2 regions of the Herbiconiux dendrobii genome follow, and region 2 is predicted to be linked to the other one. Evidence: predicted binding sites of a transcription regulator. Region 2 holds the regulator's gene; the other holds the start of a gene.
The links. Region 2 encodes LexA, which represses DNA repair genes until DNA is damaged. Its sites were predicted from a motif close to TCGAACANNTGTTCGA; they were not measured.

Region 1: the regulator LexA is predicted to act here: its motif matches at 7,546-7,561, upstream of imuA' (DnaE2-dependent mutagenesis accessory factor ImuA').

What each region holds. Positions count from the first base shown of each region.
Region 1 covers NZ_JBLZQV010000004.1:17,542-28,061, reverse strand. Annotated here, with positions in the region: gene polA (DNA polymerase I) at 1-1,564, shown strand, start outside; gene ACN4JJ_RS13005 (error-prone DNA polymerase) at 1,594-4,995, opposite strand; gene ACN4JJ_RS13000 (DNA polymerase Y family protein) at 5,155-6,756, opposite strand; gene imuA' (DnaE2-dependent mutagenesis accessory factor ImuA') at 6,753-7,535, opposite strand; gene ACN4JJ_RS12990 (DUF885 domain-containing protein) at 7,683-9,395, shown strand; gene ACN4JJ_RS12985 (DUF4166 domain-containing protein) at 9,405-10,160, shown strand; gene ACN4JJ_RS12980 (epimerase) at 10,157-10,520, shown strand, end outside.
Region 2 covers NZ_JBLZQV010000003.1:15,605-26,124, reverse strand. Annotated here, with positions in the region: gene dapF (diaminopimelate epimerase) at 1-331, shown strand, start outside; gene ACN4JJ_RS09075 (class I SAM-dependent methyltransferase) at 356-964, opposite strand; gene hflX (GTPase HflX) at 1,005-2,597, shown strand; gene lexA (transcriptional repressor LexA) at 2,598-3,296, opposite strand; gene ACN4JJ_RS09060 (LysM peptidoglycan-binding domain-containing protein) at 3,544-3,948, shown strand; gene ACN4JJ_RS09055 (histidinol-phosphate transaminase) at 4,065-5,150, shown strand; gene hisB (imidazoleglycerol-phosphate dehydratase HisB) at 5,215-5,820, shown strand; gene hisH (imidazole glycerol phosphate synthase subunit HisH) at 5,817-6,467, shown strand; gene priA (bifunctional 1-(5-phosphoribosyl)-5-((5-phosphoribosylamino)methylideneamino)imidazole-4-carboxamide isomerase/phosphoribosylanthranilate isomerase PriA) at 6,648-7,394, shown strand; gene ACN4JJ_RS09035 (SseB family protein) at 7,387-8,196, shown strand; gene ACN4JJ_RS09030 (DUF1844 domain-containing protein) at 8,218-8,580, opposite strand; gene infC (translation initiation factor IF-3) at 8,862-9,473, shown strand; gene rpmI (50S ribosomal protein L35) at 9,538-9,732, shown strand; gene rplT (50S ribosomal protein L20) at 9,775-10,161, shown strand; gene ACN4JJ_RS09010 (TrmH family RNA methyltransferase) at 10,227-10,520, shown strand, end outside.

The DNA.
Region 1 (10,520 bases), on a different contig from region 2:
GAACAGCCGCGACTACGCGCCGCTGGAGGCGTGGCTGGCCGGTCCCTCACCCAAGATCCTGTTCGACGCCAAGCGCCAGATCAAGACACTCACCTCCGCCGGGCTGCCCGTCGGCGGCCTGATGTTCGACCCGGTGATCGCGGCCTGGCTGCTGAAGCCCGATGCGAGCGCCGACCGCTCGCTCGCCCAGCTCGTCGACCGGCACCTGCTCGAGGTGCTTCCCACCTCCGATCCCAACCAACTGGTTCCGGATGACGACACGGTCGTGGGCCCCGCGGGCGAGGCCTGGTACGTCTGGCGCGTCGCCCAGTCGCTGTCCGGTCTGCTCGACGAGCGCACCCGCCGCGTGCTCACCGAGATCGAGATGCCCACGCTGCTCGTGCTCGCGCAGATGGAGCTGACCGGTGTCACCGTCAGCCACGACGAGCTGTCGGCGCTGTCGACCGAGCTCGGCGACTCGGCCACCCAGATCGCCACGGAGGCCTTCGGCATCATCGGTCGGGAGGTCAACCTCGGGTCGCCCAAGCAGATCCAGGAGGTGCTGTTCGACCAGCTCGACATGCCGAAGACCCGTGCCACCAAGACGGGCTACTCCACGGATGCGGGCGCTCTGGCCGACCTGCAGGCCTCGAACCCGCACCCCTTCCTGGGCCTCCTGCTGGCGCACCGCGACGCCACCAAGCTGCGGCAGATCATCGAGAGCGTCGACAAGGCGATCGCGCCCGACAAGCGCGTGCACACCACCTACGTGCAGACCGGGTCGAGCACCGGCCGCATCTCCTCCACCGACCCGAACCTGCAGAACATCCCCGTGCGCACCGAGGAGGGCCGCCGCATCCGCGCCGCCTTCCAGGTGGGCGAGGGCTTCGACACACTGCTCACGGCCGACTACTCGCAGATCGAGATGCGCATCATGGCGCACCTCTCCGGCGACGCCGGGCTGATCGAGGCGTTCCACTCCGGGGAAGACCTGCACCGTTTCGTGGGTGCCCGCATCTTCTCGGTGGAGCCCGAAGACGTCAGCCCCAACATGCGCACAAAGGTGAAGGCGATGTCGTACGGCCTGGCCTACGGCCTGAGCGCGTTCGGCCTGTCGAAGCAGCTGCGCATCGAGACGGCCGAGGCCAAGCAGCTGATGACCGACTACTTCGAGCGCTTCGGCGCGGTGCGCGACTACCTGCGGAACGTCGTGGTGCAGGCCAAGGTCGACGGCTACACCGAGACCATCTTCGGCCGGCGCCGCCCCTTCGCCAACCTCAACAGCAGCAACCGCGTGTTGCGCGACAACGACGAGCGCGCGGCGCTGAACGCGCCCATCCAGGGCACGGCGGCCGACATCATCAAGATCGCGATGATCAACGTCGCCGCCGATCTCGAGTCGCAGGGTCTGCGCTCCAAGATGCTGCTCCAGGTGCACGACGAGCTCGTCTTCGACGTGGCGCCGGGGGAGTGGGATGCCCTGGCGGCGATCGTGCAGGGCCGCATGTCGTCGGCGGTCTCGCTGACGGTGCCGCTCGAGGTGCAGCTGGGCCGCGGTCAGAACTGGAACGAGGCGGCGCACTAGCCCGCGGCCGCTCCCGCTTCTCGCTCCGCTCAGCGGAAGTCGCGGGAGGCGGTCTTGGCACTGAGCTGGAGCGGCTCGAAGCGGTCGGCCACGATGTTCGTGACCCCCTCCTTCGAGCGCTCCAGGATGCCCCGCACGATCAGCGCGGGTGAATCGCGCGCCACCCGGCGGTACCTGGTCCACACCCCGACGCTGCAGATCACGTTGAGGATCCCGGTCTCGTCCTCGAGGTTCATGAAGGTGATGCCGCTGGCCGTCGCCGGCCGCTGCCGGTGGGTGACCACTCCGGCCACCTCGACGCGACGGCCGTTCTCGGTGCCCGCCAGCTCGGCCACCGAGAGTGCGCCGCGCATCCGCAGCTCGCCGCGCGCGTGGGCGAGCGGATGGTCGTCGGGGGAGATGCCCGTGGCCCACAGGTCGTAGACCACCTGTTCTTCGGCCGAGAGCATCGGCAGCAGGGGCGGCTGCACCGAGACGAAGGTGCCCGGCAGGTATTCGGCCCGCTCCTGCGAGGCGTTGCCCGACTCCCAGAGCGCCTCGCGCTTGGTGAGGCCGAGCGATTCGAAGGCGCCGGCGGTGGCGAGGGCTTCCAGCTGCGAGGTGGTGAGGCCCACCCGGCGGGCGAGGTCGCCCATGCTGAGGTAGGGGCCGTGCTGGTCGCGCTCGGTGACGATCCGCTGGGCGAGCTTCTCGCCGATCGAGGTGACCTCGGCCAGGCCCAGGCGCACCGCCAGGTCGCCGTCGCGCCGGTGTTCGGCCGTGCGGTCGGGGGCGTCGCGGTCGAACGTCTCCGGCACCGGGGCGGGGGTGTGCACGCACTCGTCGAGCCCGGTCTCGGCCACCGTCCCCGAGTCGGCGAGCAGCGAGGGCTCGAGTCCGGCCTGCACCCCCGAGCGCTGGATGTCGGGGCGGCGCACCTCCACGCCGTGCCGCCGGGCGTCCGCCGTCAGCGTCTGCGGCGAGTAGAAGCCCATCGGCTGCGCCCGCAGCAGCGCCGCCAGGAACGCGGCGGGGTAGTGCAGCTTGAACCACGAGCTGGCGTACACCAGCAGGGCGAAGCTCGTGGAATGGCTCTCGGCGAAGCCGAAGTTCGCGAAGGCCTCGATGCGCTGGTAGATGTCGTCGGCCAGCTCGCCGGTGATGCCGTTGCCGGCCATCCCCTCGTAGAGCTTCGTCTTCAGCCGCGAGATCTTCTCGAGCCCGCGCTTGGAGCCCATTGCCCGCCGCAGCAGGTCGGCGTCGTCGCCGTCGCATCCGCCGACCGCCATCGCCATCTGCATCAGCTGCTCCTGGAACAGCGGCACCCCGAGGGTGCGCTCGAGCACCGGCACGAGCTTCGGATGCTGGTAGGTCACCTCCTCGAAGCCGAGCTTGCGCCGGATGAACGGATGCACCGCCCCGCCCTGGATGGGCCCCGGCCGGATCAGCGCGATCTCCACCACCAGGTCGTAGAACCGCCGCGGCTGCAACCGGGGGAGCGTGCCCATCTGCGCCCGGCTCTCCACCTGGAAGACGCCGATCGAGTCGGCCCGGCACAGCATGTCGTAGACGCCCTGCTCCTCTTTGGGGATGCTGTGCAGATCCCACTGCCGGCCGGTCGACTCCTTCACGAGATCGAAGGTGTACTGCAGCGCCGAGAGCATCCCGAGCCCCAGCAGGTCGAACTTCACCAGGCCCATCCAGGCGCAGTCGTCTTTGTCCCACTGCAGCACGGTGCGCTTGTCCATCCGCGCGTTCTCGATCGGGCAGACCTCGCCCACGGGCTGGTCGGTGAGCACCATGCCGCCGGAGTGGATGCCCAGGTGCCGGGGAAAGCCGAGCAGCCCGGTGGCGAGCTCGATCACCTCGGGCGGGATGTCGTGGTCGCCGCTCTCGACCATCGGCCCCCACCGCTCGATCTGCTTCGACCAGGCATCCTGCTGGCCGGGGCTGTGCCCGAGCGCCTTCGCCATGTCACGCACCGCGAACTTCGGCCGGTACTGGATGACGTTGGCCACCTGGGCGGCATTGCGGCGCCCGTACTTGTCGTAGACGTACTGGATGACCTCCTCACGGCGATCGGAGTCGAAGTCGACGTCGATGTCGGGCTCCTCCTCGCGGAGCGCGGAGAGGAAGCGCTCGAACGGCAGCAGGCAGGCGATCGGATCGACGGCGGTGATCCTCAGCACGTAGCAGACGGCCGAGTTGGCGGCCGAGCCCCGCCCCTGGCAGAGGATGCCGCGGGCGCGGGCCTCGCGCACGATGTCCCAGACGATCAGGAAGTAGCCGGCGAAGTCCTTCATCTCGATCACGCGGAGCTCCTTCTCGATCCGCTCGCAGACCTCCGGCCCGGCCCCCGGGTAGCACTCGGCCGCGCCGGCCAGTACGAGCTCCCGCAGGTACGACATGGGGGTGTGGCCTTCCGGCACGTTCTGCCGCGGCAGGCGCGGCTTCGCCCGGCGCAGCTCGAAGGCGAGTTGCTCGGCCACCTCGACGGTGTTCTGCACCACGCCGGGGTAGCGGCCGAATCGCTGCGCCATCTCGGCGCCCGATCGCAAGTGGGCCATCGGCGCGGCGGGCAGCCAACCGTCGAGCTCGTCGAGGCTGCGGCGGGCACGGACGGCGGCCACGGCCTCCGCCAGGCGGTGCCGATCGGGGGTGGCGTAGTGCACGTTGCCCGTGGCGACGGCCATCAGTCCCCGGGCCTCGGCCAGGCCGAACAGGGCGTCGTTGATGCTGCTGTCCAGCGGATGCCCGCGATCGCTGAGTTCGACGAGCACGTTCTCGGGGCCGAACAGGTCCACCAGCCGGTCGAGCTCCCGGCCTGCGCCGACGGGGCCTTCGAGGGCGAGGGCCTGGCGCACCTGTCCCTTGCGGCAGCCGGTGAGCACCATCCAGTGGCCGTCCGCGTCGGCGGCCAGTTGCTCGAGGGAGTAGAGCGGCCTGCCCTTCTCGGCGCCGGGGGCGAGCTGCGCCGTGGTGATGGCGCCGGCCAGCCGGTGGTAGCCCGCCTGCTGCCGGGCGAGCACCAGCAGGTGGGAGCCTTCGGGGTCGGCCGATCCGTTCTGCGGCTTGCTCAGATCGAGGGAGAGCTCGGTGCCGAACACGGTGCGGACGTGGTGCATCTCGGCCGCTTCGGCGAAGCGGGCCAGGCCGTAGAAGCCGTCGTGATCGGTGAGGGCGAGCGCGCTCAGCTGCAGGTGCGCCGCCTCCTGCACGAGCTCTTCGGGCGAGGACGCCCCGTCGAGAAAACTGAACGTGGAGTGCGCGTGCAGTTCGGCGTAGGGCACCACGGCGGTCGCGTCGCCCGAGGCCTCGACCGGCGGCGGCACATACGCGGGCCGCTTGCGCGAGTGCGTCTCCTCGCTCGCCATCGGCCCCGTAGGCCGAGTGCGCCCCGACATCTGCCGCTCCAACTCCGACCAAGGAATCGGCGGATTCTGCCACCCCATCAGCCACCCCACTTTGGAAGCGTCCGCGCGTGAGTAGTGGCCCCGGCAGCGGGAAAGCGGCGGCGTGTACGTCGCTTTCCCGCCAGGAGGGCGGCCACAGCGTGAGCGAGCGCAACGCACCGCATGGTTCGCCGCAGGGGCGGCGGCGAACAAATCAACTCAGTCATATCTGGCCTCCGCCCACCAGCGGCCGTTCTCCAGGGCGAGGAGCCAGGCGGTGCCGTCGGCATCCACCACCTGGAAGCGGGTGAAGCGGCGGCGGGCGGCGGAGTCCCACCAGCGCTCGTAGACCGGCCAGGGGCCCGCCCAGGCCTCGAGCGGCCGCAGGCGCCGGCCGCCGGGATCGGGGGAGAAGACGACCGGCGGAGCCGAGAGGAGCCCGCGCTCGGTGATCACGACGTCTTTCTCTCCGGCGGCGAGCACCACGACCGCGCGCGGCCGGTCGAACACGGTGGTGGGCAGGGGCGGCGGGATGCTCCCCGGCCAGGGCGCGATCTCGGGGGCCGTCGCGGCCCGGCGTCTCGACGGGCGGGAGGCCACCACCTGCCGGTCGTCGACCCGATCGCCCCACGGCACGAGCAACTGGCGCTCGCGCGGTGACCTGCCGCCGCCGATCGTGGCCGTGAGCACGCCCTCGTGCCCCACGATGCTCTGCACCCGGGACAGCCCGTGGTGGATCCGCTCGTCGGAGCCGCTGCCCCAGAGGCCGGTCTCGTGGTGGAAGCTGTGGTCGATGGTCTCGGCCGTGATGCGCACCCGCACGATCGGCGAGGTGAGGGCGCTCTCGATCATGCTGCCGCCCTGCAGCTGCCAGCGCACCCGGTCGACCACGTCGGTGGAGCCGAACCAGCGCGGATGCAGCCAGCTGCGCTCCCTGGCCGGCCCGCGCTCGGGCGTGAGCTCCACCCGCAGGGCCGTGCAGACGAAGCGGGCCGCGGCCAGCTCGTCGACGAAGCGGTCGGCGGCGGCCCGGATGCCGAAGGCGATCTGGTCGATGCGGTCCAGCCCCGGCTCGAAGTCGGTGACGCTCTCCCGCACCTCGGGCGGGATGCGCGGAGTGACCGGGGTGCCGTCGAGCCCGCTCGCCCGGGAGTGCGCCCACGCGCCCGGCTCGCCGAAGCGGGAGCGCACGTCTTCCGCCGGCAGTACCGCGAATTCGCCCAGGGTGCGGATGCCCAGCCGCCAGAGCAGTGCCGTGAGCTCCTCCTCGGCCAGCAGCTGCACCGGCAGCCCCGAGAGGAAGTGCGGCGACTGCCCCACCGGCACGATCCGGATGAGGTCGACCCCGGGGAGCCTGGCCGCCTGATCGGCCGCGAACAGCCCGTCGGCGATGCCGACGCGCGCATCCGTCACCCCCAGCGCGGCGAAGCGCTCGAGGAAGGCCAGGGCCGCCGCATGCTCGCCGCCGTAATACCGGGAAGGACCTCTGGCCCGCAGGGCGCAGCTGCCGGCCCGCACGATCTGCACCTGCGGGCTCATCTCCTCCAGCGCCGCGATGAAGGGCTCGAAGGCGCGGTTGATGCGCACCGGATCGTGCTCGAAGTCGCGCAGCTGCGGACTGCGCGCCTGCGCCTCCCGCAACCGGAGCCCGCGGCGCACCCCGTCGGCCCGGGCGGCCGCCGAGCAGGCGTAGACCACACCCTTCTCGACCACGGCGATCGGCTCCTCGGCCGACACCCCCTCGAACCCCGCGGTGGCCGTGACCGGCCAGTCGGGGCACCAGAGCACGACCGAACGCACCGGAGCCGGCGCCGCGCTCATCCCGCCACCTCGCGCAATCGCCAGACAGGAGCGGCGGAGCCCGGAGCATCCGAGCCGTGAGCCCCCGACGTGCCGACGTCATGCGCCAGACCGCGGGAGGTGCCCGCCTGCTCGAGTACCGGCCGGAACGATTCGTCTCGATCGGGCAGCCACAACCGTGCCCGGCGGGGCCGCCCGGAGCCCGTCCGCGCCGTGGCCGACACCATCGCCTGGCGTGCGGCCAGGTGCCCGTGCCCCAGACCGATGCCCGACCAGGTGCTCTCGGTGATGCGCAGCGTCGCCTCGCTCTGCGGCCAGTCGCCGAGCACGATCAGTGTGGCCGCCCGCTGCCGGATGCGCGACTGCAGCCGGGCCACCACCGAATCGGGCACCCGGGCCGGCATCCGCGTCACCACCACCCCCACCACGTCGGCCATCGCCGCGGTGACCGTGAGCCACTCCTCGCCGGGGTGCGGCACGAGGGCGAGCCGCTCGAGATCGATGCCGAACCGCGAGGCCGCCTCCACCCCGAAGTCGGGCATGCCCACCACGCCGCACCACACCCCGTCGGCCGAAGGGCCGGCCATCAGCGCCATGACCAGCGCGGTCGAGTGCTCGACCGAGTAGGCGGCGCCGGAGCGCAGCGCTCCTCCCGGCAGCAGCGATTCGAGCGCCGGATGCGTGCGCACCGCCCGCGTGTCGAGCTTGGTGGCCTGCATCTGCTGGATGCGCGACTGCAGCAGACGGATCTCCTCGCCCGCCGGAGCGGGGGAGGAGAGCGTGAGCGCGGCATCCGTCATGCCCTCATGTTCGAATATATGTTCGAATAAGTCAATTGCGGGAACGGAGCGGGGGAAAGTCCACGAATCCACCTGTGGAATCCACAGCGATGCTGTCATGAAAGCCTTACCACCCCCGGTGTCGGCCGGGTGTCATAGGGTCGAGGAATGAGCAGTTCCACCGCTTCCCCCGAAGGCCTGCGGGCACCCACCGCCATCGACCGGATCGCCGAGACCTGGGTCGACACCCTCGTCGAGCTCGAGCCGGTGCTCGGCACCTACATCGGCCGCACCGAGGTGAACGACCGTTTCGGCGACCTGTCGCCCGAGGGTCACGAACGGCACCTGGCGGCGGTGAAGGGGGTGCTCGCCGAACTGGCGGCCACCGAGACCGCCGACGCCGTCGACGAGGTCACCAAGGCCGATCTCACGGGCGAGCTCGAGCTCGCCGTCGAGAGCGCCGAGGCCCGCCTGGCCCTGCGCGACCTCAACGTCATCGACTCGCCGTCCCAGCACATCCGCGAGGTCTTCGACCTGATGCCCACGGAGTCGCCCGACGACTGGTCCACCATCGCCAAGCGCCTCTCGGCCGTCGAGGAGGCCGTCGACGGCTACATCGTCACCCTGCGCGACGGCATGCGCCACGACATCACGCCCGCCGTGCGCCAGGTCGTGGAGGTGCTGGCCCAGGCCCGCAAGAACTCCGGGCCGGAGAGCTTCTTCACCGGTTTCGTCGCCTCGCCCGCCACCGAGGGGCTGCCCGCCACGCTGCGCGCCGACCTCGACCGTGGGGCCGCCACCGCCTCCGAGGCCTACTCGAAGCTGGCGCAGTTCCTCGAGAACGAGCTCGCGCCGGTCGCCACCGAGCAAGACGCCGTGGGCCGCGACATCTACGCCCTGCAGTCGCGCCGCTTCCTCGGGGCCACGATCGACCTCGACGAGAGCTACGAGTGGGGCATCGAAGAGCTCGGCCGCATGGCGCGCGAGCAGGAGGCGATCGCCGAGGAGATCCTGCCCGGGGCATCCGTGCAGGAAGCCATCGCCTTCCTCGACCGCGACGAGAGCCGCAAACTGCACGGCACCGAGGCGCTGCAGGAGTGGATGCAGGCCACCAGCGACCGCGCGGTCGCCGAGCTCGGCGCCACGCACTTCGACATCCCGGAGGAGATCCGGGCGCTGGAGTGCATGATCGCGCCCACCCACGAGGGCGGCATCTACTACACCGGCCCCACCGACGACTTCTCCCGCCCCGGCCGGATGTGGTGGTCGGTGCCCGAGGGCGTCACCGAGTTCGACACCTGGCGCGAGCTCACCACCGTCTACCACGAGGGTGTTCCCGGCCATCACCTGCAGATCGGGCAGGCCGTCTACAACCGGGCCAAGCTCAACACCTGGCGCCGCCAGCTGGCCGGCACCAGCGGTCACGCCGAGGGCTGGGCGCTCTACGCCGAGCGCCTGATGGAGGAGCTCGGCTACCTCGACGACCCGGCAGACCGCCTCGGCATGCTCGACGGCCAGCGGATGCGCGCCGCTCGCGTGGTGCTCGACATCGGAGTGCACCTGCAGAAGCCCCGCCTCGACGGGCAGGGCACCTGGGATGCCGGCTACGCCCTCGACTTCATGCGCCAGAACGTGAACATGGACGACGCCTTCATCCGCTTCGAGGTCAACCGCTACCTGGGCTGGCCCGGTCAGGCGCCCTCGTACAAGATCGGCCAGCGCATCTGGGAGGAGATCCGCGACGTCTATCGCGCCCGCGAGAAGGAGGCCTTCTCCTCGAAGGAGTTCCATCGCACCGCGCTCGACCTCGGCGGTGTGCGGCTCGACACCCTGCGTTCCGCTCTGCTCGGCGAGTCGTCCGCGCCGAGCGGCGAGAAGTAGGAGGCGGCCATGGTCGGCCCGCGCCCCACCACGCGCACTCGCCGCTCGCCGTACGAGCTCACGTCCGCATCCTCGCTCGACGACCTGCATCCCGCTCTCCGTGCCTACTTCGGCGGTCTGCCCGCCGGCCACCGTGGCTACGGCAGTGGGGTCTTCGAGGTGGTCGGCACGCCCCGACGCTGGCTCTGGCCTGCGCTGCACCTGCTCTCCCGGCAGGGGATGCTCTTCCCGGTCTGGGAGAAGAACGTGCCGTTCACCGTGGTCAACGCCCCGCTCACCGACCGCGACGGCAACACGGCGGTCGTCGCCGTGCGCCGCTTCCACTTCCTCGGCGGCGCCCGCACGATGGTCGACGCGATCACGGCCGAGCGGGCCGGTCACGACGGGCTCGTCGACCATCTCGGCTTCACGCGCCGGTTCCGGGTGCGGTTGGCGAGCCGGGTGCTGCGGGGGGAGTTCCACCTGCGGTCGACGGCGTTCGAGATCCGGATCGGGCGGAGCCATCTTCGGGTGCCCGGCATCCTGGCCCCTCGGGTGTCGCTGGTGGAACGCTTCGACGATCACGCGCGCCTGCCGGGCGCCGCTGAGGGAGCATCCGGGGCCCAGCGGGTCTCGGTGGTCGTGGAGGCGCCGCTGCTCGGCCGGCTCTACGAGTACACGGGCGCTTTCCGCTATGAGGTGCGCACGAAGCCCTCGTCCTCGGAGGGATCGGCAGCCGTTCCCGCCGGATCGTCGTCGACGGCGGCCCGCAAGGCGCGCGGATGACGGGCGCCCGGCGGGTCGTGATCGCGGGTGCCTCCGGTTTCATCGGCGAGTACCTGGTGCGGGCGTTCCGGGAGGAAGGCGCGCAGGTGGCACGGATCGGGCGCCGGAGCGGCGGAGACGGCGGCCCTGGTGTGCGTGGCCCGGAAGGAAAGAGCCCCGATGCGCGTGGCCCTGAAGGAAAGGGCCCCGATGCGCAGGGCTCTGATGCCCACTGGGGCGACCTGGCCGCCATCACGGAACTGATCGACGGCGCCGACCTCGTGATCAATCTCGCCGGCAAGAGCGTCGACTGCCGGTACACGCCCACGAACCGGGCCGAGATCTTCCGTTCGCGCCTGGCGACCACCCGCGAACTGCAGA
Region 2 (10,520 bases):
CTTCATCCCGCACATCGAGCCGCAGCCCGAAGCCGGTGCGAACGTCGAGTTCGTGGTGCCGGCCGAGCCGCTGGTGCGCGACGGCGTCGGCCACATCCGGATGCGCGTGCACGAGCGCGGCAGCGGCGAGACGCTGTCCTGCGGCACGGGCGCCGTCGCGGCCGCCCTCGCCACCCGCTACTGGGCGGGTGCGGGCGCGCCGAACAGCTGGAGCGTCGCGGTGCCCGGCGGCACGGTGGGTGTGCGGATGTTCCCCACCGAAGACGGCGAGCACGTCTCGCTCTCGGGCCCTGCCGAGCTCGTCTACGAGGGCGACCTGGCGCTCGGCTAGTGCCGGTCGGCGAAGCGCGCCCGGCTAGGCGCGGTTCCGCACCCTGAGGATGCGGTAGCCCTTGTTCGTGCTGGCCCGCGTCACCGACAGGGCCGGGAACCCGCCCTCCATCCACCGCTGCAGCGAGTCGGAGCCGAGGTTCTTCTGCACGACGAGCCACGCGTCCGATCCGGGTTCCAGGCGGGGCAGCCACTGCTGCAGCATCGAATGCAGCACGCCCTTGCCCACCCGGATGGGCGGATTCGACCAGATGGTGGTGAATTCGAGCCCCTCGGGAACATCTTCGGGCCGGCAGGCGTTGATGTTTTCGAGACCCATCATGTGAGCATTCCGCCGAACCAGATCCAGAGCCCGTTCGTTGACATCGACGGCCCACACCGTCGCGCGCGGTGATTCCAGGGCCAGCGTCAGCGAGATCGGTCCCCATCCGCAGCCGAGATCGAGCAGATTTCCGCCGGGCGGGGGAGTCGGGACATTCGCGAGCAGCACCTGCGTGCCGGTGTCGATCCGCTCGGGGCTGAAGATGCCCGAGGCCGTCACCACGTGGTGCGGCTGACCGGCCAGGGTGACCGTCAGCTCGCGGAGCGAGAGCTCTCCGGCCGGCTGTGCGGAGAAGTAATGCTCGCCATCCATAGAGGGAATCTAGCAAACAAGGAGGCTAGTCTTGACTGCAATGTCAGACCACACGACCCCTGAGGCCGAGAACGTAACCGAGAGAACGAGCGGCACCGAGGCCCGAGCCGGGAGCGGCGGAACGAGCGACGACGTCGTCGCCCGGGTGCTCGCCAGCGCCGAGAAGCGCTCGAGCGGCTACTCGCTCTTCGAGCAGGGTGCGGCGCAAGCGCTGCAGCGACCCGAGACCACGGGCCAGGTGCGCGACGGATCCGGCTACGACGGCGATCAGTTCGATCGTGAAGACCGCAAGTCGCTCCGGCGGGTGGCCGGGCTCTCGACCGAGCTCGAAGACGTCACCGAGGTGGAATACCGCCAGCTGCGGCTGGAGAACGTCGTCATCATCGGCGTCTACTCGCAGGGCTCGTTGTCCGACGCCGAGAACTCCCTGCGGGAGCTCGCGGCCCTCGCCGAGACGGCCGGTGCCGTGGTGCTCGACGGGCTGCTGCAGAGGCGGCCGACTCCCGACCCCAGCACCTACTTCGGCAAGGGCAAGGCGGAGGAGCTGCGCGCGATCGTGCAGAGCCTCGGCGCCGACACCGTGATCGCCGACACCGAGCTGGCCCCGAGCCAGCGGCGTGCACTCGAAGACGTGGTGAAGGTCAAGGTGATCGACCGCACGGCCGTCATCCTCGACATCTTCAGCCAGCACGCCAAGAGCCGCGAGGGCAAGGCGCAGGTCGAGCTCGCTCAGCTCGAGTACCTGCTGCCGAGGCTCCGCGGCTGGGGTGACTCGATGTCCCGCCAGGCCGGTGGCCAGGTGGGTGGCGCGGGTGCCGGTATGGGGTCGCGCGGTCCGGGTGAGACGAAGATCGAGCTCGACCGCCGCCGCATCCACACCCGGATGGCGAAGCTGCGCAAGCAGATCAAGGAGATGAAGCCGGCGCGGGATGCGAAGCGGGCCAACCGCAAGCGCAACGCCGTGCCGAGCGTCGCCATCGCCGGGTACACCAACGCGGGCAAGTCGTCGCTGCTGAACCGCATCACGAGCGCGGGTGTGCTGGTGGAGAACTCGCTGTTCGCCACCCTCGACGCCACGGTGCGCAAGAACGTGACGGCCGACGGCCGTCCCTACACGATCGCCGACACCGTCGGTTTCGTGCGGGCCCTGCCGCACCAGCTGGTGGAGGCCTTCCGCTCGACCCTCGAAGAGGTGGCCGACTCGGATGTCGTGGTGCACGTCGTCGACGCCTCGCATCCGGATCCCGCCGGACAGATCACCACGGTGCGCGACGTGATGGGCGAGGCCGGCGCGCGGGGCATCCCCGAGATCGTGGTCTTCAACAAGAGCGACCTGGTGTCGGACGACGACCGGCTGGTGCTGCGCGGACTCGAGCCGACGGCGATCTTCGTCTCGGCACGGTCGGGCGAGGGAATTCCCGAGCTGCTCGCGGCGATCGACGCCATCCTCCCCACGCCGAGCGTGGAGGTGGAGGTGCTGCTGCCCTACGACCGCGGCGACCTGGTGACCCTGCTGCACGAGAAGAACACGGTGCTCACCACCGAGTACGAGGAGGGCGGCACCTGGGTGCGTGCCCTGATCAACCCGGAGTTCGAGGAGCGGCTGAGTCCGTTCGCCGTCGTCCGCAGCTGATCACACCGCTCGGAGGACTGCGACCACCTTGCCGAGCACGGTGGCGTAGTCGCCGAGGATGGGCTCGAAGTTGCTGTTGCGGGGGAGCAGCCAGGTGTGGCCGTCTCGCTGGCGGAACACCTTCACGGTGGCCTCCTCGTCGAGCATGGCGGCCACGATGTCGCCGTTCTCGGCCGTGTTCTGCTGCCGGATGACCACCCAGTCGCCGTCGCAGATGGCGGCGTCGATCATCGACTCGCCCACCACCTTCAGCATGAAGAGGTCTCCGTTGCCCACCAGCTGACGGGGGAGTGGGAACACCTCGTCGACCTGCTGCTCGGCGGTGATCGGGATGCCCGCGGCGATGCGGCCCACCAGCGGCACCAGGGTGGCGTCTCCCACGGGGGGTGCGGAATCGGCGTCGGGTGAGGCCGCCCCCTCCTCGATGCTCGGGATGTCGATCAGCACTTCCATCGCCCGGGGGCGGTTGGGGTCGCGGCGCAGGTAGCCGCTCAGCTCGAGCTGGTTGAGCTGGTGGGTCACGCTGGAGAGCGAGGCGAGGCCGACGGCGTCGCCGATCTCGCGCATGCTCGGCGGGTAGCCGCGGGAGGTGACCGAGCGCTGGATCACGTCGAGGATCGCGAGCTGCTTGTCGCTCAGGCTCTTGCGGCGCCTGGTGCGGCCGGAGTCGTTCGCCACGGAGACCTGCTTTCTGCTCACATCCGGAGCCCCGGATTACTGCGGCCGGATGCCGCTCGGGACCCGATGTCGGTGGTTGGTGATTGAGTTCACCTGTTGATCGAAACTGTATCCGAGAACTGCTCGAATACGCACATGTCTTCGAGTGTGTCGCGCATTTCCCGTTCGATTTCGACTTGACGAACCTTTAATTCGAATATATCTTCGGAACATAGCTTCGCACCGGCGGTCCCGGCCGACCGTCGGTGCGAATACCTCAGGAGGAATCATGAGCATCGCAGCACAGCACCTCACCGCCCCCGGCTACACCGTCCGTGCCCGCACCGCCCCCGCAGAGCGCCTCGCTGCTCCGGTGGCCTCGACCCGCCTTCGTATCACGGCGCGCGGTCGCAAGGTGCTCGCGGGGGTCGTGGCGCTGCCGGTGGTCGCCGTGCTCGCGTCGATCGCGCTGTTCGGGGGTGGCTCGGCCGTGGCCACGGGCGCCACCGGCTCCGCCGATTTCGATTACCTGACGGTGCAGGCCGGCCAGAGCCTGTGGAGCATCGCCGAGTCGCTCGCTCCGCAGGCCGACCCGCGCGATGTGATCGCCGAGATCCGCAGCCTCAACCAGCTCAGCACCTCCTCGGTGCAGCCGGGCCAGCGCATCGCGATCCCGGCCGACATCGCGGAGTAGGGCACCTCGCCTCCGTTGCTCGGGCATCCATCGTTAGCGCCGTCCACCCTGCGGGGTGGGCGGCGCTTTCGTCTGCGCCGGGCCGGTGCCCTCACGCGGCCCGGTAGAATTCTGCGGTGACTTCTCTCGACGATCTGCCCATCCGGGACGACCTCCGCGGTCTCGAGCCCTACGGCGCGCCGCACCTGCACCTGCCGGTGGAACTGAACGTCAACGAGAACACGCATCCGATTCCCGAAGACGTGGCGCGCGACATCATCGAGTCGGTCGCCCGCGAGCTGCTCTCGATCAACCGCTACCCCGACCGCGAGTTCACGGCCCTGCGCGATTCCCTGGCCGCCTACCTCGGCGAAGGGTTCACCCGCGACAACATCTGGGCGGCGAACGGGTCCAACGAGGTGCTGCAGCACATCCTGCAGGCCTTCGGCGGTCCGGGGCGTTCGGTGCTCGGTTTCCCTCCCACCTACTCGATGCACTCCATCATCGCGGCCTCCACCGGAACCGAGTGGATCGCGGGGGAGCGTGACGCCGATTACCTCATCTCGCCCGAGACGGCCGTCGCCTGGATCGAGCGCACCGATCCCGACATCGTGTTCTTCTGCGCCCCGAACAACCCCACCGGAACGGCGCTTGGCCTCGACACGGTCCGTGCGGCCTACGACGCCTTCGACGGGATCGTGTTGGTCGACGAGGCCTACGCCGAGTTCATGCCCGGCGGCGAGCCCAGCGCGCTCACCCTGCTCGAGGGCCGGCCGCGTCTGATCGTCTCGCGCACGATGAGCAAGGCCTTCGCCTTCGCCGGGGCGCGACTGGGCTACCTCGCTGCCGATCCGGCGGTCACGGATGCGCTGCGACTCGTGCGTCTTCCGTACCACCTCTCCGCGCTCACCCAGGCCGCGGCGGTCGCCGCGCTGGCCCACGCGCCCGAGATGCTGGCCATGGTCGACGACATCAAGGAGCAGCGCGACCGCATCGTCTCCGGTCTCACCGAGCTCGGCTACACGCCGTGGCCGAGCGCCGCGAACTTCGTGCTCTTCGGCGGGGTCGAGAACCCCGAGCAGCTGTGGCAGCAGCTGATCGATCGCGGCATCATCATCCGCAACCTCAGCATCCCGAACCACCTCCGGGTGAGCGCCGGCACCCGCGCCGAGACCACCGCGTTCCTCGACGCGATGCGCGAACTCACGCCCGTCCGCTCCTGAGAGACGCCCGTCGGTGCTCCCGGGCGCCGGCCGCGTCTCACCCCCGCTCGATAGGATTGCCCTCATGACCGCACCCCGCACCGCTCGCCTCGAGCGCTCGACCAGCGAGTCGACCATTGAGCTGAGCCTCGACCTCGACGGCACCGGCGTCTCCGACATCCAGACGAGCGTGCCGTTCTACGACCACCTGCTCACCGCCTTCGCGAAGCACTCGCTGACCGACCTCACGGTGCGCGCCAAGGGCGACATCGAGATCGACGTGCACCACACGGTCGAAGACATCGGGATCGTGCTCGGCCAGGCCATCAAGCAGGCGCTCGGCGACAAGTCGGGCATCTCGCGCTTCGGCGACGCCCTCGTGCCGCTCGACGAGGCGCTGGTGCAGGCCGTGGTCGACATCTCCGGCCGCCCTTACCTGGTGCACTCCGGTGAGCCCGCGGGCTACGAGTTCCACCTCATCGGCGGGCACTTCACCGGCTCGATGGTGCGTCACGTCTTCGAAGCCATCACCTTCAACGCCGGCCTCACGGTGCACGTCACGGTGCTCGGCGGCCGCGATCCGCACCACATCGCCGAGGCCGAGTTCAAGGCCTTCGCCCGTGCGTTCCGCCAGGCCAAGGCGCTCGACCCGCTGGTGAGCGGCGTCCCCTCCACCAAGGGCGCGCTGTGAGCACCGGCGCCTCCGACCGCCCTCGCGTCGTCGTCCTCGACTACGGCAGCGGCAACATCCACTCGGCCGCGAAGGCCCTGGAGCGTGCCGGCGCCGACGTCGAGATCACCGCGAAGCGCCAGGCCGTGCTCGACGCGGATGGCCTCTTCGTTCCCGGCGTGGGTGCCTTCGACGCCGTCATGAACCAGTTGAACGCGGTGCGCGGCGGTGAGCTCATCGGCCGGCGCCTGGCCGGCGGCCGACCCGTGCTGGGCGTCTGCGTGGGCATGCAGGTGCTCTTCGACGAGGGCATCGAGCGCGGAGTCGACACCGAGGGCCTCGGCGAATGGCCCGGCACGGTCGAGCTGCTGAAGGCGGAGGTGGTGCCGCACATGGGCTGGAACACCGTCGAGGCTCCCGCCGGCACGGTGCTGTTCGACGGCATCCAAGACGAGCGCTTCTACTTCGTGCACTCCTACGCGGCACAGAACTGGGAGCTCACCGAAGAGGTCACGCACCGCCCGCCGAAGGTGACCTGGGCCGAGCACGGCTCCCGCTTCGTCGCCGCGGTCGAGAACGGCCCGCTCTCGGCGACGCAGTTCCACCCCGAGAAGTCGGGGGAGGCCGGCATCCGTCTGCTCGAGAACTGGATCGGCACCCTGCGCTGATCGGATGCCGCCACGTGCGTGCTGCTGATCGGCCGCTGCGGAGCGGACGCCCGGTCGTTTCGACGTGGGCCGCGCGAGTCGCTACGATCGCGGAGGGTCTTCGCCATCCGGCACCCGGGCCCCACGATCGCGAAGCGCCCATGGCGGCGCGCGCCGCAGCACGCACAGCAAGGACAGGCAATGAGTGAGTTCAACAAGGCACCGGCCCTCGTGCTGCTGCCCGCCGTCGACGTGGCCGGCGGCAAGGCCGTCCGTCTGACCCAGGGTCAGGCCGGCACCGAGACCTTCCACGGCGACCCGGTGGATGCGGCGCTGGATTGGATCTCGCAGGGCGCCGAGTGGATCCACCTCGTCGACCTCGACGCCGCCTTCGGCCGGGGCAGCAATCTGAGCGTGATCAAGAAGGTCATCCGTCAGGCCAAGGGCGTGAACGTAGAGGTATCGGGCGGCATCCGCGACGATGCGAGCCTGGAGACCGCGCTGGAATCCGGCGCCAAGCGCATCAACCTCGGCACCGCGGCCCTGGAGAACCCCGAGTGGGCCGCCCACGTCATCGCCCAGTACGGCGAGGCGATCGCCGTCGGCCTCGACGTGCGCGGCACGACGCTGGCGGCCCGCGGCTGGACGCAGGACGGCGGGGACATCTGGAACGTGATGGAGCGCCTCGAAGCGGCCGGCTGCGCGCGCTACGTGGTCACCGACGTCACGAAGGACGGCACCCTCAAGGGCCCGAACGTCGAGCTGCTGCGTCAGGTGATGGAGCGCACCTCCCGCCCCGTGATCGCCTCCGGCGGCATCTCGAGCCTCGACGACCTCGCCGAGCTGCGCGCCCTCGTGCCGCTGGGGCTGGAAGGCGCCATCGTCGGCCGCGCCCTCTACTCGGGCGCGTTCACGCTCGCCGAAGCGCTGGACGTGGCTTCTGACTGATCACGGCCACGGCCACGGCCACGAGCACGGAGGCGCTCCCCACGATCCCTCGCTCGCCGACTCGGCCGGCCAGCCCTGGAAGGGCCGTCACTTCGAGTCGCACGGCAGCGAGACCGACGACGGAACCGCCCCACCCGAGCTGATCGACGCGATCGGCCGGTTCCGGGCGGGCGAGGCGGCCGCATCCGAAGTCGTCGACGCGCTGCGCACGGTGCGCCTCCTGGTGCCGCTGGTCGCGCACGCCGGCGACGAGGGGCTGACGGATGCGGGGCTCCGCGTCGACAAGACGCAGGAACTCTCCCTCGTCACCGTCGCCGGCCCGGACGGCCGCACGGTACTGCCCGCGTTCACCTCGGTGGATGCGCTCACCGCCTGGAACCCGAAGGCGCGCCCCATCCCGGTGGCCTCCCGTCGCGCCGCCTTGGCGGCGGCCTCCGAGGGCACCGAGCTGATCGTGCTCGACCCGGGGTCCCCCACGGAGTTCGCCCTGCGCCGCCCCGCGGTGTGGGCGGTGGCGCAAGACCTCCCGTGGAACCCTCCGGTTCACGACCCGGAGGTCACGGACGCCTTCGAGCTCTCGATCGCGACCGAGACGGTCATCGGCGGCCTGCGTCTGGTGGAGGGCGATCCGGATGCCCGCCTGCACGCTCCCGAACTCGTCGTCGTGCTCGCGCTGACACCAGGCCTGGACCAGGCCGCCCTGCAGGCGCTGTTGGGCCGCCTGCAGAGTCGCTGGGCGGAGCATCCGGTGATCGCCGACCGCGTCGACTCGCTCAGCGTGCGGTTGACCGCGATCGCCTGATCGACCCGGGTCGGTGCTGCCTCAGCTGACCGGCCCGGTGTACTTCTCGCCCGGGCCCTGCCCGATCGGGTCGGGGTAGGTCGAGGCTTCGCGGAACGCCAGCTGGAGCGATCGCAGACCGTCGCGCAGGCTCCGGGCGTGCTGGTCGCCGATCTCCGAGGCGGATGCCGTCACCAGGCCCGCGAGGGCGATGATCAGCTTGCGCGCCTCGTCGAGGTCGGTCTCGTTCTCGGGGTCCTCCGACAGCCCGCACTTCACCGCCGCGGCGCTCATCAGGTGCACCGCGGTGGTGGTGATCACCTCGACCGCCGATACCTCGGCGATGTCCCGGATGACGCCGGCTTCGTACTCGTCACGGTCGACGGGCCCACTGAATTCGCTCATCGCGACAGATCCTTACTGTTTCGGCAAAGTCTCTGATAGACTCTGTGCGGCTCTGAGGCCATTGGTCTCAGCACGAAAGTGGAGAAACTCCCACCCGCGCATACCGCTTCACAAGGTTACCGGGTCATTGCACTGCAGTATTTATGGCTGGCCCTTCGGGCCAAGCAGTAGGTCGTATGTGTCGGGATTCCTCTGCGTTCGTGACAACGAACGAAACTAAGGAGTAACGCATCAGCGATCCCCGTACCAACGACCGTATTCGAGTCCCCGAGGTCCGCCTCGTGGGTCCGGGCGGCGAGCAGGTAGGCGTCGTCAGCATCGACGTCGCCCTTCGGCTTGCCCAGGAGGCAGACCTCGACCTCGTCGAGGTCGCACCCAACTCCAAGCCCCCGGTCGCGAAGATCATGGACTACGGAAAGTTCAAGTACGAAGCCGCGCAGAAGGCCAAGGAGGCCCGCCGCAACCAGGCGAACACCATCCTCAAAGAGGTGCGTTTCCGTCTGAAGATCGACGTGCACGACTACGAGACCAAGCGCAAGCGCGCCGAAGGCTTCCTGAAGGCCGGCGACAAGGTGAAGGCGATGATCCTCTTCCGTGGCCGCGAGCAGTCGCGTCCCGACCAGGGTGTCCGCCTCCTTCAGCGCTTCGCCGAAGACGTGTCCGAGTTCGGCACCGTGGAGTCCACCCCCACGATCGACGGCCGCAACATGGTCATGGTCATCGGCCCGCTGAAGAACAAGTCCGAGGCCAAGGCCGAGCAGAACGCCAAGCGCGACGCCTCCAAGGCCCGCAACCACGAGTCGGCCCCGGCCGGCGACGAGGCGGCGGAGGCTGCCGCACCCGCTGCGGCCGCCGCGCCCGCATCCGCTACCGAAGCCCCTTCGGCCTCGTAGCCCCACCAGCCACCCGGCCCTCGTCGGCCGGGTCATCCACCCGAACAAGACATAGGAGAACCCCATGCCCAAGATGAAGACGCACTCCGGTGCCAAGAAGCGTTTCAAGGTCACCGGAACCGGCAAGCTCGTGAAGCAGCAGGCCGGTATGCGCCACAACCTGGAGGTCAAGGCCCCGGGGCGCAAGGCTCGCCTGAACAAGGACCAGGTGCTGTCCAAGGCAGACACCAAGGTCGCCAAGAAGCTTCTCGGCCTGTAGTCACCACTACAGCAGCCGACCGACACCAGAAGGAACAGAACAATGGCAAGAGTCAAAAGGGCGGTCAACGCTCACAAGAAGCGTCGCGTCATCCTCGAACGCGCCGAGGGCTACCGCGGTCAGCGGTCGCGCCTCTACCGCAAGGCCAAGGAGCAGGTCACTCACTCCCTCGTCTACTCCTACCGTGACCGCCGTGCGCGCAAGGGCGACTTCCGCCGTCTGTGGATCCAGCGCATCAACGCCGCCTCGCGTGCCAACGGTCTCACCTACAACCGCTTCATCCAGGGCCTCGCGCTGGCCGGCATCCAGGTCGACCGCCGCATCCTGGCCGAGCTGGCCGTGAACGAGCCCGCCACCTTCGCGGCCATCGTCGCGAGCGCCAAGGCCGCCCTTCCCGCCGACACCTCGGCGCCGAAGACCGCCGCGTAAGCAGCAGGCAGCGACAACCGCCGGCCATAATCGCCAGCGACAATCGAATAGATAGAGTGGGCCACATGCTGGACAATCCGCGATCACCTCGCGTCCGGGCCGTGGCCAAACTCGCCAAGAAAGGAGCCCGGTCCGAGACCGGGCTCTTTCTCTTGGAAGGGCCGCAGGCCGTCACCGAAGCCCTGACCTTCCGCCCCGAGCTCGTGGTCGACCTCTTCGCCACCCCGACGGCCCTCGAGCGGTACTCCGACATCGCCGAGCGGGCCGAGGCGGCCGACCTCGAGGTCGAGTTCGTCACCGAGCAGGTGCTCGACACGATGGCCGACACGGTCACCCCGCAAGGCTTCGTGGCGGTCTGC